Regions from separate parts of the Variovorax sp. GW458-11-26-14-LB1 genome, predicted to be linked through region 1. Evidence: riboswitches for the same ligand, from Rfam matches in the RefSeq annotation. Region 1 holds a riboswitch; the other holds the start of a gene.
The links. Region 1 has a riboswitch for glycine ahead of gcvT (glycine cleavage system aminomethyltransferase GcvT). Riboswitches for the same ligand answer to the same signal wherever they lie in the genome.

Region 1 (6,959 bases):
CCGACAGGCTGCGGATGTAGCGCAGCATCGCGGTCTCGCTCTTGTGGGTGTTGAACACCGGGTGCGTGAGGAAGGCGCTGGTGCGACGCAGGTCCTCGGGAATCAGCGGCGTGGTGCTGGCGGCCAGCTCGTCGAAGCGCGGCATCGCGGTGCCAGCGGGCACGAACAGGGCCCACAGGGTTTCGATGTCGGCGCGCGTGGTGGTCTCGTCCAGCGAGATGCCCAGGTGCTGCTGCAGGCGCTGGCGCAGGTTGACGCCGCCGGCCTGCGCGCGCTCGATGATCGCGGCCGTGTCGTCGCCGGTGCGGATCGTCAGCGAATCGAAGGCGGTGGTGTTCACCGGCTCGCGGCCCATCTGCGACAGGCCCTTGGCGAGGATGGCGGTGAGCACGGCCACGCGCTGCGCGATGCGCGTGAGGCCGTCGGGGCCGTGGTACACGGCGTACATGCTGGCGACCACGGCCGGCAGCACCTGCGCGGTGCAGATGTTCGAGGTGGCCTTCTCGCGGCGGATGTGTTGCTCGCGCGTCTGCAGCGCGAGGCGGTAGGCGGGCTGGCCGTGCGTGTCGACGCTCACGCCGACGAGGCGGCCGGGCAGCGAGCGCTTGAACGAATCGCGGCAGGCCAGGTAGGCGGCGTGCGGGCCGCCGTTGCACAGCGGCATGCCGAAGCGCTGCGTGGTGCCGCAGACGATGTCGGCATCGAACTCGCCGGGGGCGACCAGCAGTGTCAGCGCCAGCAGGTCGGCCGCGACGATGAAGGCGGCGTCGCACTGGTGCGCGTGGCCCGCGAGCGGGCGCAGGTCGTGCACGTGGCCGGTGGTGGCCGGGTACTGCGCGAGCACGCCGAAGAACTCGCCGCTCACCATCAGGTGCGGCAGCGTTTCCGACACGGTGCTCACCTTGACCTCGATGCCCAGCGGCGCGGCGCGCGTCTTGATGACTTCGATGGTCTGCGGGTGGCAGTCGCCAGAGACCAGGAACACGTTGCTCTTGCTCTTCACGCTGCGCTTGGCGAGCGTCATGGCCTCGGCGGCGGCCGTGGCCTCGTCGAGCATCGAGGCATTGGCGATGGCCATGCCCGTGAGGTCGCACACCATCGTCTGGAAGTTGAGCAGGGCTTCCATGCGGCCCTGCGAGATCTCGGCCTGGTAGGGCGTGTAGGCGGTGTACCAGGCGGGGTTCTCCAGGATGTTGCGCAGGATCACGCCCGGCGTGTGCGTGCCGTAGTAGCCCTGGCCGATGAAGCTCTTGAACACCTTGTTCTTCGACGCCAGCGCCTTCAGCTCGGCCAGCGCGTCGGCCTCGGTGACGGGCGCGGGCAGGCGCATCGGCCGGGCGCGGCGGATGGCCGCCGGCACGATGCCGTCGATGAGCTCCGCGCGCGTTTCCGAGCCGATCACCGGCAGCATGCGCGCCTCGTCCGCTGCATCGATGCCGATGTGGCGGGCGAGGAATTCTTCGGCGTTCTCTAGGGCTTGCAAAGAGGGAAGGGCGGGAATCGGCATGGCGGTGAAGGCTCGGGGAGAAGGAACGAAGGTGCGAGGAAACGGCTGCGGTTCAGCGGATCAGGATTCGGCGGCGAACTTGTCGTAGCTGGCGGCGTCGAGCAGGGCGTCGAGCTGCGCGGGCTCGCTCAGCTTGACCTTGAAGAACCAGCCGGCGGCCAGCGGGTCGCTGTTGGCCAGCGACGGGTCGGCGCGCAGCGCTTCGTTCACTTCGGTGATCTCGCCCGACACGGGCATGAACACATCGGCGGCGGCCTTCACCGACTCGACCACACCGGCGACCTCGCCCTGCGCGAAGGTCTTGCCCACTTCAGGCAGGTCGACGAACACCACGTCGCCCAGCGCGTCCTGCGCATGCACGGTGATGCCGACGGTGGCGGCGCCGCCTTCGGCTGCCACCCATTCGTGGTCCTTGGTGTATTTGATGCTCATGAAAAAACTCCTCGTGGAAAAAATGGAATCGGGATGCAGAGCCTAGCCGGGTCTGCGGGGTTCAGTGTCGGTCAGCCGCGGTAGTAGCGCGTCGGCACGAAGGGCATGGTCGAGACTTCCATCGGCACCGGCTTGCCGCGCACGATGGCCTGCACGCGCGTGCCGGGCTCGGCGAAGGCGGCGGCCACGTAGCCCATGGCCACGCAGCGGTCGGCGGTGGGGCCGAGCAGGCCGCTGGTGACGGCGCCGATGTCGTGCCCTTCGAGCGACTGCAGCAGCGTGCCGTCGCGCACCGGAATGCGTTCGAGTGCCACGAGGCCGACGCGCTTGCGCGTGAGCGTCTTGTGGTCGGTGTGGCCGGCCGCGCCCGAGGCGACGGCGGCCAGCTGGGCCAGCACCTTGGCCGCGCCCGGAAAACCGCCTTCGCGCGCACCGCCGGCGCGGCGCACCTTCTGGATCGCCCAGTTGAGCGAGGCTTCGACCGGGGTGGTGGTGGTGTCGATGTCGTTGCCGTACAGGCACAGGCCGGCTTCGAGCCGCAGCGAGTTGCGCGCGCCCAGGCCGACGGGCTTCACCTCGGGCTGCGCGAGCAGCAGGCGGGCGAGGGCGTCGGCATCCTTGGCGGCCACCGAGATCTCGAAGCCGTCTTCGCCGGTGTAGCCGCTGCGGGTGACGAAGGCCGCGATGCCGCCGATCTGCACCGCGCCGCCGGTCATGAACACGAAGCGCTCGATGCCGGGCGACAGGCGCGCCAGCGTGGCCGCGGCCTGCGGGCCTTGCAGTGCGAGCAGGGCGTGGTCGGGCAGGGGCTGCACCTGGCAGCGCGCGCCGATCCTGGCCTGGATGTGGGCGATGTCGGCCACCTTGCAGGCGCCGTTCACGATCACGAAGAGCGAGCCATTGCCTTCGTTGAAGAACATCAGGTCGTCGAGGATGCCGCCCTCGTCGTTCAGCAGCAGGCCGTAGCGCTGCTTGCCGGCGGGCAGATCGACCACGTCGACGGGCATCAGGGTTTCGAACGCGGCGGCGGCATCGGGGCCGACCAGGCGCAGCTGGCCCATGTGCGAGATGTCGAACAGGCCGGCCGCATCGCGCGTGTGCTTGTGCTCGGCCATGAGGCCGGCGGGGTACTGCACGGGCATGGAATAGCCGGCGAAGGGCACCATGCGGGCGCCGAGCTCCACGTGCAGGTCGTACAGCGGGGTCTTGAGAAGTTGGGCGTCAGAAGCGGAGGAAGCGGCCACGGGGCACTCCAAAGGGGCAGTCGAAATCCATGGCTGCAACGCCACGGGCCACCCCTGCTGTCCGCTTTACCTGAGAGATTCGCCCCACGATCGGGGTTTGCTCCTTCGGTGGGCCGCGTGCAATGCCACGGCCTCTCTCCAGCAAGGAAACGCCGGTGGTTGCCGGCGTCTTGTCAGTCCTTTTGCCTGAGCGTTCGGGGAACCCCTGCGCCTTCGGCGGCCCCGTCGCGCGGGGCTCTCTCCTGACCCGGCGAGTGTAGTGGATCGCGGGGCCGGGGCTGGCGGCTCAGTGCACGGTTTCGGCCGGCGGCAGCAGCTTGTCGATGCGCTCGCGCAGCGAGTCGGCGCGCTCGGGGCCGGCGGCTTTCTCGATCTCGGAGAGCATCAGCGCGGCGATGGTCAGCATGGCCTCGCGGTCGCGGGCCTCGCGCAGGGCGTCGCGCATCTGGTTGGCGAAGCGCGGGTCGCGGCGCACGAACATGCGCTCGCAGATGTCGAACAGGAACATGCGCGTGGTGGCCAGCGAGCGCTTGCCGTCGAAGCTGTCGGCCGAGGTGGCGACCTGGATCGGCTCGGCGGCGGGGACGGGCGTGGGGGCCGGTGCGGGCGGTGGCGCGACCGGGCGCGCGACCTGCAGGTAGCCGCGCTGCATCAGCCCCTGGATCGCCTGCTCGGCCTCGACGCGGCTGGGGAACAGCGGGCTGAAGTCGGTCAGCGAGCGCCGGCCGTCGGCCATGAGCAGCAGGGCGCGCTCACGCTGGCTGAGCGTGCGCTGCCCGGCCTGGAGTTCGTCGCGTGCCTTCTCGGTCTTGGTGGGGAACATGGCGGCCACAGCTTTCGGAGGTCGAAGGCTGCAGCATCGTTGCAAGTGGTGACATCTTCGTGAACCATTTGCCTTACAGGGACAAGGCGGGGCGCGTCAGTTGCCCGCGCTCTCCTTGCGGATCAGCCAGCGCGGGCCCACGCGCTGCAGCTCGAGGGTCTTGCGGTCGGTCTCGGTGAGCGCGTCGGCGCTGTAAATCTGCCGGAACTGCGCGCTGGCCGAGGTGCCCTGGACGCTGATCACCAGCCCCTCGATGCCCACGCTGATGCGCGACTTGCCTGTGATGCGGGCGCGCCGGTCGGCCTCCCAGCGCTCGCGGGTCTGGCCGCGCGCGGGGGTGAAGTCGGCCGCGTAGGCGGCGAGGTAGCGCTCCACGTCGCGCGCGGACCAGGCGGCGGCCCAGGCGCGCACGGCGCTTTCCACTTCGGCGAGGTGGGTGACGGGGTTGGTGGGATGGGCGGGGGCGGCTGCTGGCGCAACGGCTGCAACGGGCGCGGCGGCCGGCGTGGCCGCGATACCGGCGGTGGCCAGCAAGCCGGCAGCGACAAGGCTGCAGCCCTGGGCGACGATTCGGTGCATGGCGTCCTTCTCTTTCCTTCTTCTTGTCTGTCAGGCTCGACGTCGAAGCTTGCGTCGATTCTGGCAGTGAAAGAGGAGGCGTGCGGCGTTGAATCGCCCACGGATTTCGGTGGTTCGTGGATCAGGGCGTGTGCACAGGACACCGGGTACTTCCCTCCGCGAATGTCCCCCGCCTCCGGCTCCTCCTTGATTTCGCTGCGGGAAGCACCCGGTGCCCTGTGCACCGGGTGCGCGGGGCAGGGCTCAGGCCGCCGCAGCCTCACCCGCCATCACCTGCACCGTGCGATTGCTCAGCCGCAAGGCCAGCACGGTCGCGACGCACAGCACGCACAACACCACCGTGAGCGTCACGCCGAGTCCGCGCGCATCCGACAACAGGCCGAACAGCGGCGACACCAGCCCGCCGACCGAGAGCGCGAGGCCGAGCGTGATGCCGCTGGCGGTGGCCGGGTTGCGCGGCAGGTAGTCCTGCGCGAGCGTCACCTGCGCGGCGAAGGGCAGGAACATGCTCATGCCGAGCCACGCGGTGCAGACAAGCGCCGCGCCGGGCGTGGAGGCGAGCACGAGGCCTGCCATGGCCGGCAGCGCGAGCAGGTAGCCGCAGCGGATCGTGCCCATGCGCCCGATGCGGTCGCCGAGCCAGCCGCCGGCCAGCGTGCCCACGGCCCCTGCGGCGGTGAAGGCGGTGAGCGCCGCGGCGCCCTGGAAGGTGCTGCCGTGCAGGTCGCGCGTGATGCGCAGCGAGAGCATCGACAGCACCGTGACGTACGGGATCGACCAGCCCACGATGGTCGCCACCAGCAGGCTGAAGGCGCGCCAGTCGTTGTGCGGCTTCAGCACCTGGGCGCGGGCCTGCGCGGCCCGCGCCGCCGTGGCTGCGTGCTGGGCGGCCGCGCTGCGCCGTGCATTTGCCGCGACCCACACCACGCCCATCGCCACCGCGGGAATGCCCAGCAGATAGCTGCGCGACAGGCTGCCGCCGCCGACCACCGTGGCCGCCAGCACCGGCGCGAACGAGGCGCCGATGGTGCCGCCCACCGAGAACACGCTCATCGCCTTCTGCGAGGCGCCGCCGGCCGCACGCGCGGCCACGGTGGCGGGCGGGTGGTAGGCCGCGATGCCCAGCCCGCACAGCGCGACCGCGATCCAGGTCAGCAGGTAGCTCTGGCTCAGGCCCGCCAGCACCACGCCCAGCGCCGCCACCAGGAAGCCCACGGGCACCAGCCAGGCGCGCGGGTGGCGGTCGGCGTACAGGCCGAACAGCGGCTGCACCACGCTCGACAGCCCGGTGGCCGCCAGCATCAGGCCGCTGACGGCCGTGTAGCTGTAGCCGCGCTCCAGCACCATGAAGGGCAGCAGCGCGGGCACGAGGCCCTGGTAGAGGTCGTTAACGGCATGGGTGCCGGTGAGCAGCCCGAGTCGGCGCGTGTTCATGCGATGGCTTCTTTCCTGGATGTCCGGTTGGAGAAAAAGAGGGAGAAAAGCCATCGTAGGAAGACACGGAAAGATGTTCTCGCTACGAATGTGCAAACATCGTCGTGAAATGGACAAACTGAATCTGCGCCCCGACGAGGGCGAATCGACCCCGCGCGCCGTGGCCGTGCTGGCCACCGATCCGGCGGGCGACGCCTTCATTCCGCCGCATGCGCACCGGCGCGGGCAGCTCATTCATGCGATTTCGGGCGTGATGATGGTCGGCGCGGCGGCCGGCAGCTGGGTGGTGCCGCCGGGGCGCGGCGTCTGGGTGCCGCCGGGCATGACGCACCAGATCCGCATGGCGGGCGAGGTGAAGATGCGTACTGTCTTCGTCGAGCCCGGCACGCGCGCCGACCTGGGCGCCGAGTGCCGCGTGATCCACGTGGGGGCGCTGTTGCGCGAGCTGATCGTGGCGGCCGTGTCGCTGCCGCTGGACTACCCACCGGGCGGGCGCGACGAGCGCGTGATGGAGCTGATCCTCGACGAGATCGAGGCCGCGCCCGCGCTGTCGCTGCATGTGCCGATGCCGCGCCATGCGCGCCTGGCCGCGCTGTGCGAGGCACTGATCCGCGACCCCGCGCAGCCCGCCACGCTCGACGGCTGGGCCGCGCGGCTGCACATGAACGCGCGCACGCTGGCGAGGCTGTTCGAACGCGAAACTGGCATGACCTTCGGCGCGTGGTGCCGCCAGGCGCGGCTGTTGCTGAGCCTGCCGCGGCTGGCCGCGGGCGCGTCGATCCTGGAGGTGGCGCTGGCGCACGGCTACGAGAGCCCGAGCGCCTTCACCGCGATGTTCCGCCGCACGCTCGGCGTGCCGCCGAGCCAGTACCTGCACCCGCCGGCCTGAGGCGAGTGCAGGCGTGGGCCTGCGCCGCTACTTGAACCCGAGCGCGCGCGG
Region 2 (6,959 bases), on a different contig from region 1:
GGGCGCGACGTGCCGGTGCACACGGCGGCGTTTCGCGCGCTGTTCGACGACGGGCCGGCCGCGTTCCTGGACGCCGTGCGCAACGAGGGGCTCTGGGCGGCCTGCGACCGCGACCGGCTGCAGGCCGAGATCGGCGCGTGCATCGGCCTGGCGAGCTTCGGCGGTCAGTCGCGGCACGCACCGCCGGCCTACACCGGCGCGCGCCACGAGGTGTTCCGCGATCCGTGCCTGGGCACGCCGGGCAGCGGCAACCACTTCGTCGAGCTGCAGGTGGTCGACCAGGTGATGGACCGGCACGCGGCCTACCGCGCGGGGCTCAAGGCGGGCGAGGTCGTCGTGATGATCCACAGCGGCTCGCGCGACATCGGGTTCCATGTCGGCGGCCGCTGGATGGACCGCGCGCGGGCCGAGTGGCCACAGGGCCTGCGCCACCCGAAGAGCGGGCTGTACGGCCTGGCCGGGCCGCTGGCGCAGGAGTACCTCGAAGCCATGGGCGTGGCCGCGCGCTATGCGTGGGCCAACCGCGTCGTGCTGGCCGAGCTGGTGCGCAAGGACTTCGCCGAACTGCTGGGCGCCACGGCGTCGACGCTGGTGGTCGACGTGCCGCACAACGTGGTGCTGCGCGAGCACGGCATGAACATCCACCGCAAGGGCGCGACGCCGGCGCACGCGGGCGACCTGGCGCTGATTCCCGGGTCGATGGGCGATCACTCGTACCTCGCGACCGGGCTGGGGCATGAAGACTGGCTGTGGTCGTGCAGCCATGGTGCCGGCCGGCGCATGCGTCGGCAGGAAGTGCGCGCGATGCGGCCCGCACCCGACGACGCCGATGCCAGCTGGCAGTGCGTGACTTTGCGCGAGGAGCGCCGCATCGAGGAGGCGCCGCAGGCCTACAAGCCGATCGGCGCGGTGATCGAGGCGCAGGAAAGCGCGGGGCTCATCCGCTGCGCCGTGCGGCTCAAGCCCTGGGTCACGTTCAAGGCGTGACCCGAGGGCGCGTGTCGTGTCAGCCCAGTGCGGGCTGCACGGCGCGTGGCGCGGGCGCCGGCATGCCGGCGAACGCGAAGTCGACCTCGGGCGCCAGCCCGCTCACGATGCGCGCGATCGACTTGCCCGAGCCGCAGGCGTGCGTCCAGCCGAGCGTGCCGTGGCCGGTGTTGAGGAACAGGTTCGGCAGCTTGGTCTTGCCGATCAGCGGCACGTTGCTCGGCGTGGCCGGGCGCAGGCCAGTCCAGAACTGCGCGCGCTCGGTGTCGCCGGCGCCGGGGAAGAGTTCTTCGACGCGCCGCACGATGGCTTCGCAGCGCACGCGGTTCAGGTCGCGGTCGTAGCCGTTGAGCTCGGCCGTGCCGGCGATGCGCAGGCGGTCGCCCGACTCGGAGGTGTAGCGCGAGAACACCAGCTTGTATTCGTCGTCCGTGAGCGAGACCTGGTGCGCCTTCGACGCGTCCTTCACGGGCAGCGTCACCGAGTAGCCCTTGGCGGGGTAGATCGGCAGGCGGATGCCCAGCGGCGCGGCGTACAACGGACTCAGCGAACCCATCGCGAGCACGAAGGCATCGCCGCGGATGCGCTGGAAACGGCCTTCGTTGTCGGTCGCCTCGACGTGGTCGATGCTGCCGCCGGCTTCGCGCAGCGCGGTCACCGTGTGGCTCATGAGGAACTTCACGCCGGCCGCCTCGGCCAGCTTCACGAGCTCGCGCGCGAAGCGGTTGGCGTCGCCCGACTCGTCTTCGGCGGTGTAGGTGGCGCCGGCGAGTTGCGGGCGGATGTGGGCGAGGGCGGGTTCGATCTTGATGGCCTCGTCGGCGGAGATGACCAGCCGCTCGCAGCCCAGGGCACGCATCTGCTCGGCGGGCGCGAGGGCGCCGTCGAATTCTTTTTGCGTCGTGTAGAAGTGCAGGATGCCTTGCGTGCGCTGGTCATAGTTCAGGCCGGTGTCTCGACGCAATTGCTGCAACATTTCCCGGCTGTATGTACCGAGACGCACGATCTGTTCGATGTTGTGGCGGGTGCGCGCGGGGGTGCATTCGCGCAGGAACTGCAGGCCCCAGAGCCACTGGCGCATGTCGGCGCGGATGCGAAAGAGCAGCGGCGCATCTTCCTTGCCGAGCCATTGCAGCACCTTCAGCGGCGCGCTCGGATTGGCCCAGGGTTCGGCATGGCTGACCGAGATCTGGCCGCCGTTGGCGAAGCTGGTTTCGGCGGCCGGGGTGGCCTGCCGGTCGATCACGGTCACCTCGTGGCCGAGTTGCTGGAGGTAGTAGGCCGAAGTCACGCCGAGCAGGCCGGCGCCAAGAACGATCACACGCATTGCAAGTACCTTTGAGTTTGCAGCGCTTGAACGGCGGGCGTGGAGTGCTATTGAACCAATAGCAAGCAACCGGACGACCGATGTCCAAGTTGCCGCTCCCCCTGTCCTCGGTACCTGAGAGATTCACCCTGCTGCACCCGCAGCGGGTTTGCTCCTTCGGTGCGCCACATGGCGTGGCGGCTCTCCAGACGGCTGTATCGATGAGTGCAGTACTGACCCCTTGCCGAAGTTCCTGGGCGTTGCCTGGAATTTCGTCGGGCCGACCTGAGCGTTTATGGGAGTTTGCGCCTTCGGTAGGGCCTCCGTGGAGGCCCGCTCTCCTGCAATTGTTGGCGATTGTAGGCGGGCCCCGCAAGCCGGCCAAGCCCTGTACATCGGCACTTCACACCGATGGGATAATTGAATGTTGATTTTTGGTAAAGCAAACTTTTTTCTACATGCAGGGGACTCCATGATCCTGGTTACCGGCGGCGCAGGCTTCATTGGCGCCAATTTCGTGCTCGACTGGATCGCGCAGGGCAACGAGCCCGTCGTGAACCTCGACAAGCTGACCTACGCAGGCAACCTCGAGACCCTGGCGTCGCTCAAGGGCAACGCGAACCACGTCTTCGTGCAGGGCGACATCGGCGACAGCGCGCTGCTCGATCGCCTGCTGGCCGAGCACAAACCCCGTGCCGTCGTGAACTTTGCCGCGGAATCGCACGTGGATCGTTCGATCCACGGCCCCGAAGACTTCGTGCAGACCAACGTGCTCGGCACCTTCCGCCTGCTCGAATCGGTGCGCGGCTACTGGAACGCCCTGCCGGCCGACCAGAAGGCGGCCTTCCGCTTCCTGCACGTGTCGACCGACGAGGTCTACGGCTCGCTCTCCAAGACCGACCCGGCCTTCACCGAAGAGAACAAGTACGAGCCCAACAGCCCGTACTCGGCCAGCAAGGCCGCCAGCGACCACCTCGTGCGCGCCTGGCACCACACCTACGGCCTGCCGGTGGTCACCACCAACTGCTCGAACAACTACGGCCCGTTCCACTTCCCCGAGAAGCTGATCCCGCTGATGATCGTCAACGCACTGGCCGGCAAGAACCTGCCCGTGTACGGCGACGGCATGCAGGTGCGCGATTGGCTCTACGTGAAGGACCACTGCAGCGCCATCCGCCGCGTGCTCGAAGCCGGCCGCCTCGGCGAGACCTACAACGTCGGCGGCTGGAACGAGAAGCCCAACATCGAGATCGTCAACACGGTGTGCGCGCTGCTCGACGAACTGAGCCCGCGCGCCGACGGCAAGCCGTACAAGGAACAGATCACCTACGTCACGGACCGCCCGGGCCACGACCGCCGCTACGCCATCGATGCACGTAAGCTCGAGGCCGAGCTTGGCTGGAAGCCCGCCGAGACCTTCGATACCGGCATCCGCAAGACCGTCGAGTGGTACCTCGCCAACGGCGAGTGGGTGCGCAACGTGCAAAGCGGCGCGTACCGCGAATGGGTCGAGAAGCAATACGACGCTGCGCCTGCAAAGGCTTCCGCATGAAGTTGCTGCTGCTCGGCAAAGGTGGACAGGTCGGCTGGGAGCTGCAGCGCAGCCTCGCGCCGCTCGGCGAAGTGGTCGCACTGGACTTCGACAGCACCGACTTCCACGCCGACTTCAGCCGCCCCGAGCAGCTGGCTGCCACGGTGCTGGCGGTGCGCCCCGACGTCATCGTCAATGCCGCCGCGCACACTGCCGTCGACAAGGCCGAGAGCGAGCCCGACTTCGCGCGCAAGCTCAACGCCACCTCGCCCGGCGTGGTGGCCGAGGCGGCGCAGCAGATCGGCGCGCTGATGGTGCATTACTCCACCGACTACGTCTTCGACGGCAGCGGCACCAAGCCCTGGAAGGAAGACGACGCGACCGGCCCGCTCAGCGTGTACGGCCAGACCAAGCTCGAAGGCGAGCAGCTGGTGGCACGGCATTGCGCGAAGCACCTGATCTTTCGCACCAGCTGGGTGTACGCCGCACGCGGCGGCAACTTCGCCAAGACCATGCTGCGGCTGGCCAAGGAGCGCGACAAGCTGACTGTCATCGACGACCAGTTCGGCGCGCCGACCGGCGCCGAACTGCTGGCTGACATCACCGCGCATGCCATCCGCGCCACGTTGCAAGACCCGGCTAAGGCCGGCCTGTACCACGCCATCGCCGGCGGCGAGACCACGTGGCACGGCTACGCGCGCTTCGTGCTCGAGATGGCGCAGCAGGCCGGCGTCGAACTCAAGGCCGGCCCGCAGGCCGTGGAGGCCGTGCCCACCAGCGCCTTTCCGACGCCCGCGAAGCGGCCGCACAACTCGCGGCTCGACACCACCAAGCTGCAGACCACCTTCGGCCTGCGACTGCCGCCCTGGCAGGAAGGCGTGGCACGCATGCTGCGCGAGACGCTCTGACCGACTGATTTTTCCCGGCCTCCCACACTAGAAGAACCCATGACGCAACGCAAAGGCATCATCCTTGCCGGTGGCTCCGGCACCCGCCTGCACCCGGCCACGCTCGCCATGAGCAAGCAACTGCTGCCGGTGTACGACAAGCCCATGATCTATTACCCGCTGAGCACCCTGATGCTCGGCGGCATGCGCGACATCCTCATCATCAGCACGCCGCAGGACACGCCGCGCTTCCAACAGCTGCTGGGTGACGGCAGCCAATGGGGCATCAACCTGCAGTACGCGGTGCAGCCGAGTCCCGATGGCCTGGCGCAGGCATTCATCATCGGCGACAAGTTCGTGGGGAACTCGCCGAGCGCGCTGGTGTTGGGGGACAACATCTTCTATGGGCATGACTTTGCCCATCTGCTGGGCGGCGCCGACGCGCAGGACGCGGGAGCCACTGTGTTCGCGTACCACGTGCATGACCCGGAGCGGTATGGCGTGGTCGCATTCGATGCACAAGGCAAGGCCAGCAGCATCGAGGAAAAGCCGCTCAAGCCCAAGAGCAACTACGCCGTGACGGGCCTGTACTTCTACGACAACCAGGTCATCGACATCGCCAAGGCGGTGAAGCCGAGTGCACGAGGCGAGCTCGAGATCACGGCCGTCAATCAGGCGTACCTCGATCTTGGCCGGCTCAACGTGCAGATCATGCAGCGCGGCTATGCCTGGCTCGATACCGGTACGCACGAAAGCCTGTTGGAGGCGGGGCAGTTCATCGCCACGCTGGAGCACCGGCAGGGGTTGAAGATCGCCTGCCCGGAGGAAATCGCGTGGCGGCATGGCTTCATCGACAAGGAGCAACTGGCGCGGCTGGCCTTGCCACTGCAGAAAAATGCCTACGGCAAGTACCTCAATCGGCTGCTTGCCGAAGAGCACTCATTCTGAACACTGACACACAACAATTTCTTCGGTAGTACAAGTCATGCACGCATCAACTCAAACCCTGACGGGTCAAAAGTACCTCGTAACCGGCGCAGGCGGGTTCATCGGAAGCCATCTCGTCGAAGCGCTCGTGCGTGCCGGCGCTGACGTCACGGCCATGGTCCGCTACGGTTCCGCATCGAGTTGGGGCAATCTCGAATTCGCACCGGATGACGTGAAGGGGCAGTTCCGCGTCGTGGCGGGCAACATCGACGATGGCGATTTCGTCATGCATGCCATGCAGGGCATCGACGTCGTCTGCCATCTGGCGGCCCTGATCGCCATTCCGTATTCGTACGTTGCCCCGCGCAGCTACGTGCGCACCAACGTCGAGGGAACGCTCAACGTCGTGGAGGCCGCGCGCCGTCTGTCGGTTCGTCGCGTCGTCCACACGAGCACCTCCGAGGTGTACGGCACCGCGGTGCGCGTGCCGATCGACGAAGAGCATCCGCTGCAAGGGCAGTCGCCTTATTCGGCCTCGAAGATCGGGGCGGACAAGATCGCCGAGAGCTACTACCGCTCGTTCGACACCGGTGTCGTGACCTTGCGCCCGTTCAACACGTTCGGCCCACGCCAGTCCGCCCGGGCATTCATCCCGACCATCATCTCGCAGGCATTGACCCAGGACGTGATCAAGCTCGGATCGCTGACCCCTGAGCGCGACATGACCTTCGTGACGGACACGGTCGCCGGCTTCGTCGCTGCTTCGGTGACGCCCGGCATCGAGGGGCAGACCATCAACCTGGGAACCGGCTCGACCTACACGATCGGTCACTTTGCCGAGCGCATCCTCAAGCTGATGGGCGTGGAAAAAGAGATCGTTGCGGACACCGCGCGCATGCGCCCCGACAAGAGCGAGGTCTTGAAGCTCGTCTCCGACAACGCGCTGGCCGCGAAGTTGATGGGGTGGTCGCCGCAAGTCGACCTGGACGAGGGGTTGCGCCAGAGCATCGAATTCATCCGCCGCAACATCCACCTGTACCGCCCTGCGGTCTACACCGTCTGAGGGAGCAAGCATCATGAAAGCAGTCGTCATGGCCGGCGGCAAGGGCACTCGCCTTCAGCCGTTCACCGCCTCGTTTCCCAAGCCCCTCATGCCCCTGGGGGACATGCCGGTGCTGGAACTCCTGCTGCGGCAGCTGCGTCGCGCCGGCGTCGACGAAGTCATCCTTGCGGTCAACCATTTGCATCACCTGATCCGCGCGTTTTGCGGCGATGGTTCGCGATTCGGGCTGAAGATCGACTACAGCCTCGAGGACAGCCC

Region 2: linked by a shared signal. The riboswitch ahead of AC07YS_RS12950 (D-amino acid dehydrogenase) and the one ahead of gcvT (glycine cleavage system aminomethyltransferase GcvT) in region 1 are both predicted to bind glycine.

What each region holds. Positions count from the first base shown of each region.
Region 1 is NZ_JBWKYW010000045.1:23,571-30,529, reverse strand. It holds gene gcvP (aminomethyl-transferring glycine dehydrogenase) at 1-1,507, opposite strand, end outside; gene gcvH (glycine cleavage system protein GcvH) at 1,568-1,939, opposite strand; gene gcvT (glycine cleavage system aminomethyltransferase GcvT) at 2,011-3,183, opposite strand; glycine riboswitch at 3,231-3,335, opposite strand; glycine riboswitch at 3,348-3,438, opposite strand; gene AC07YS_RS24420 (hypothetical protein) at 3,470-4,006, opposite strand; gene AC07YS_RS24415 (L,D-transpeptidase Cds6 family protein) at 4,103-4,585, opposite strand; gene AC07YS_RS24410 (MFS transporter) at 4,829-6,019, opposite strand; gene AC07YS_RS24405 (AraC family transcriptional regulator) at 6,129-6,908, shown strand; gene AC07YS_RS24400 (TRAP transporter large permease) at 6,936-6,959, opposite strand, start outside.
Region 2 is NZ_JBWKYW010000016.1:2,402-9,360, forward strand. It holds gene AC07YS_RS12945 (RtcB family protein) at 1-987, shown strand, start outside; gene AC07YS_RS12950 (D-amino acid dehydrogenase) at 1,007-2,314, opposite strand; glycine riboswitch at 2,406-2,512, opposite strand; glycine riboswitch at 2,557-2,647, opposite strand; gene rfbB (dTDP-glucose 4,6-dehydratase) at 2,766-3,845, shown strand; gene rfbD (dTDP-4-dehydrorhamnose reductase) at 3,842-4,732, shown strand; gene rfbA (glucose-1-phosphate thymidylyltransferase RfbA) at 4,772-5,659, shown strand; gene AC07YS_RS12970 (GDP-mannose 4,6-dehydratase) at 5,697-6,701, shown strand; gene AC07YS_RS12975 (sugar phosphate nucleotidyltransferase) at 6,715-6,959, shown strand, end outside.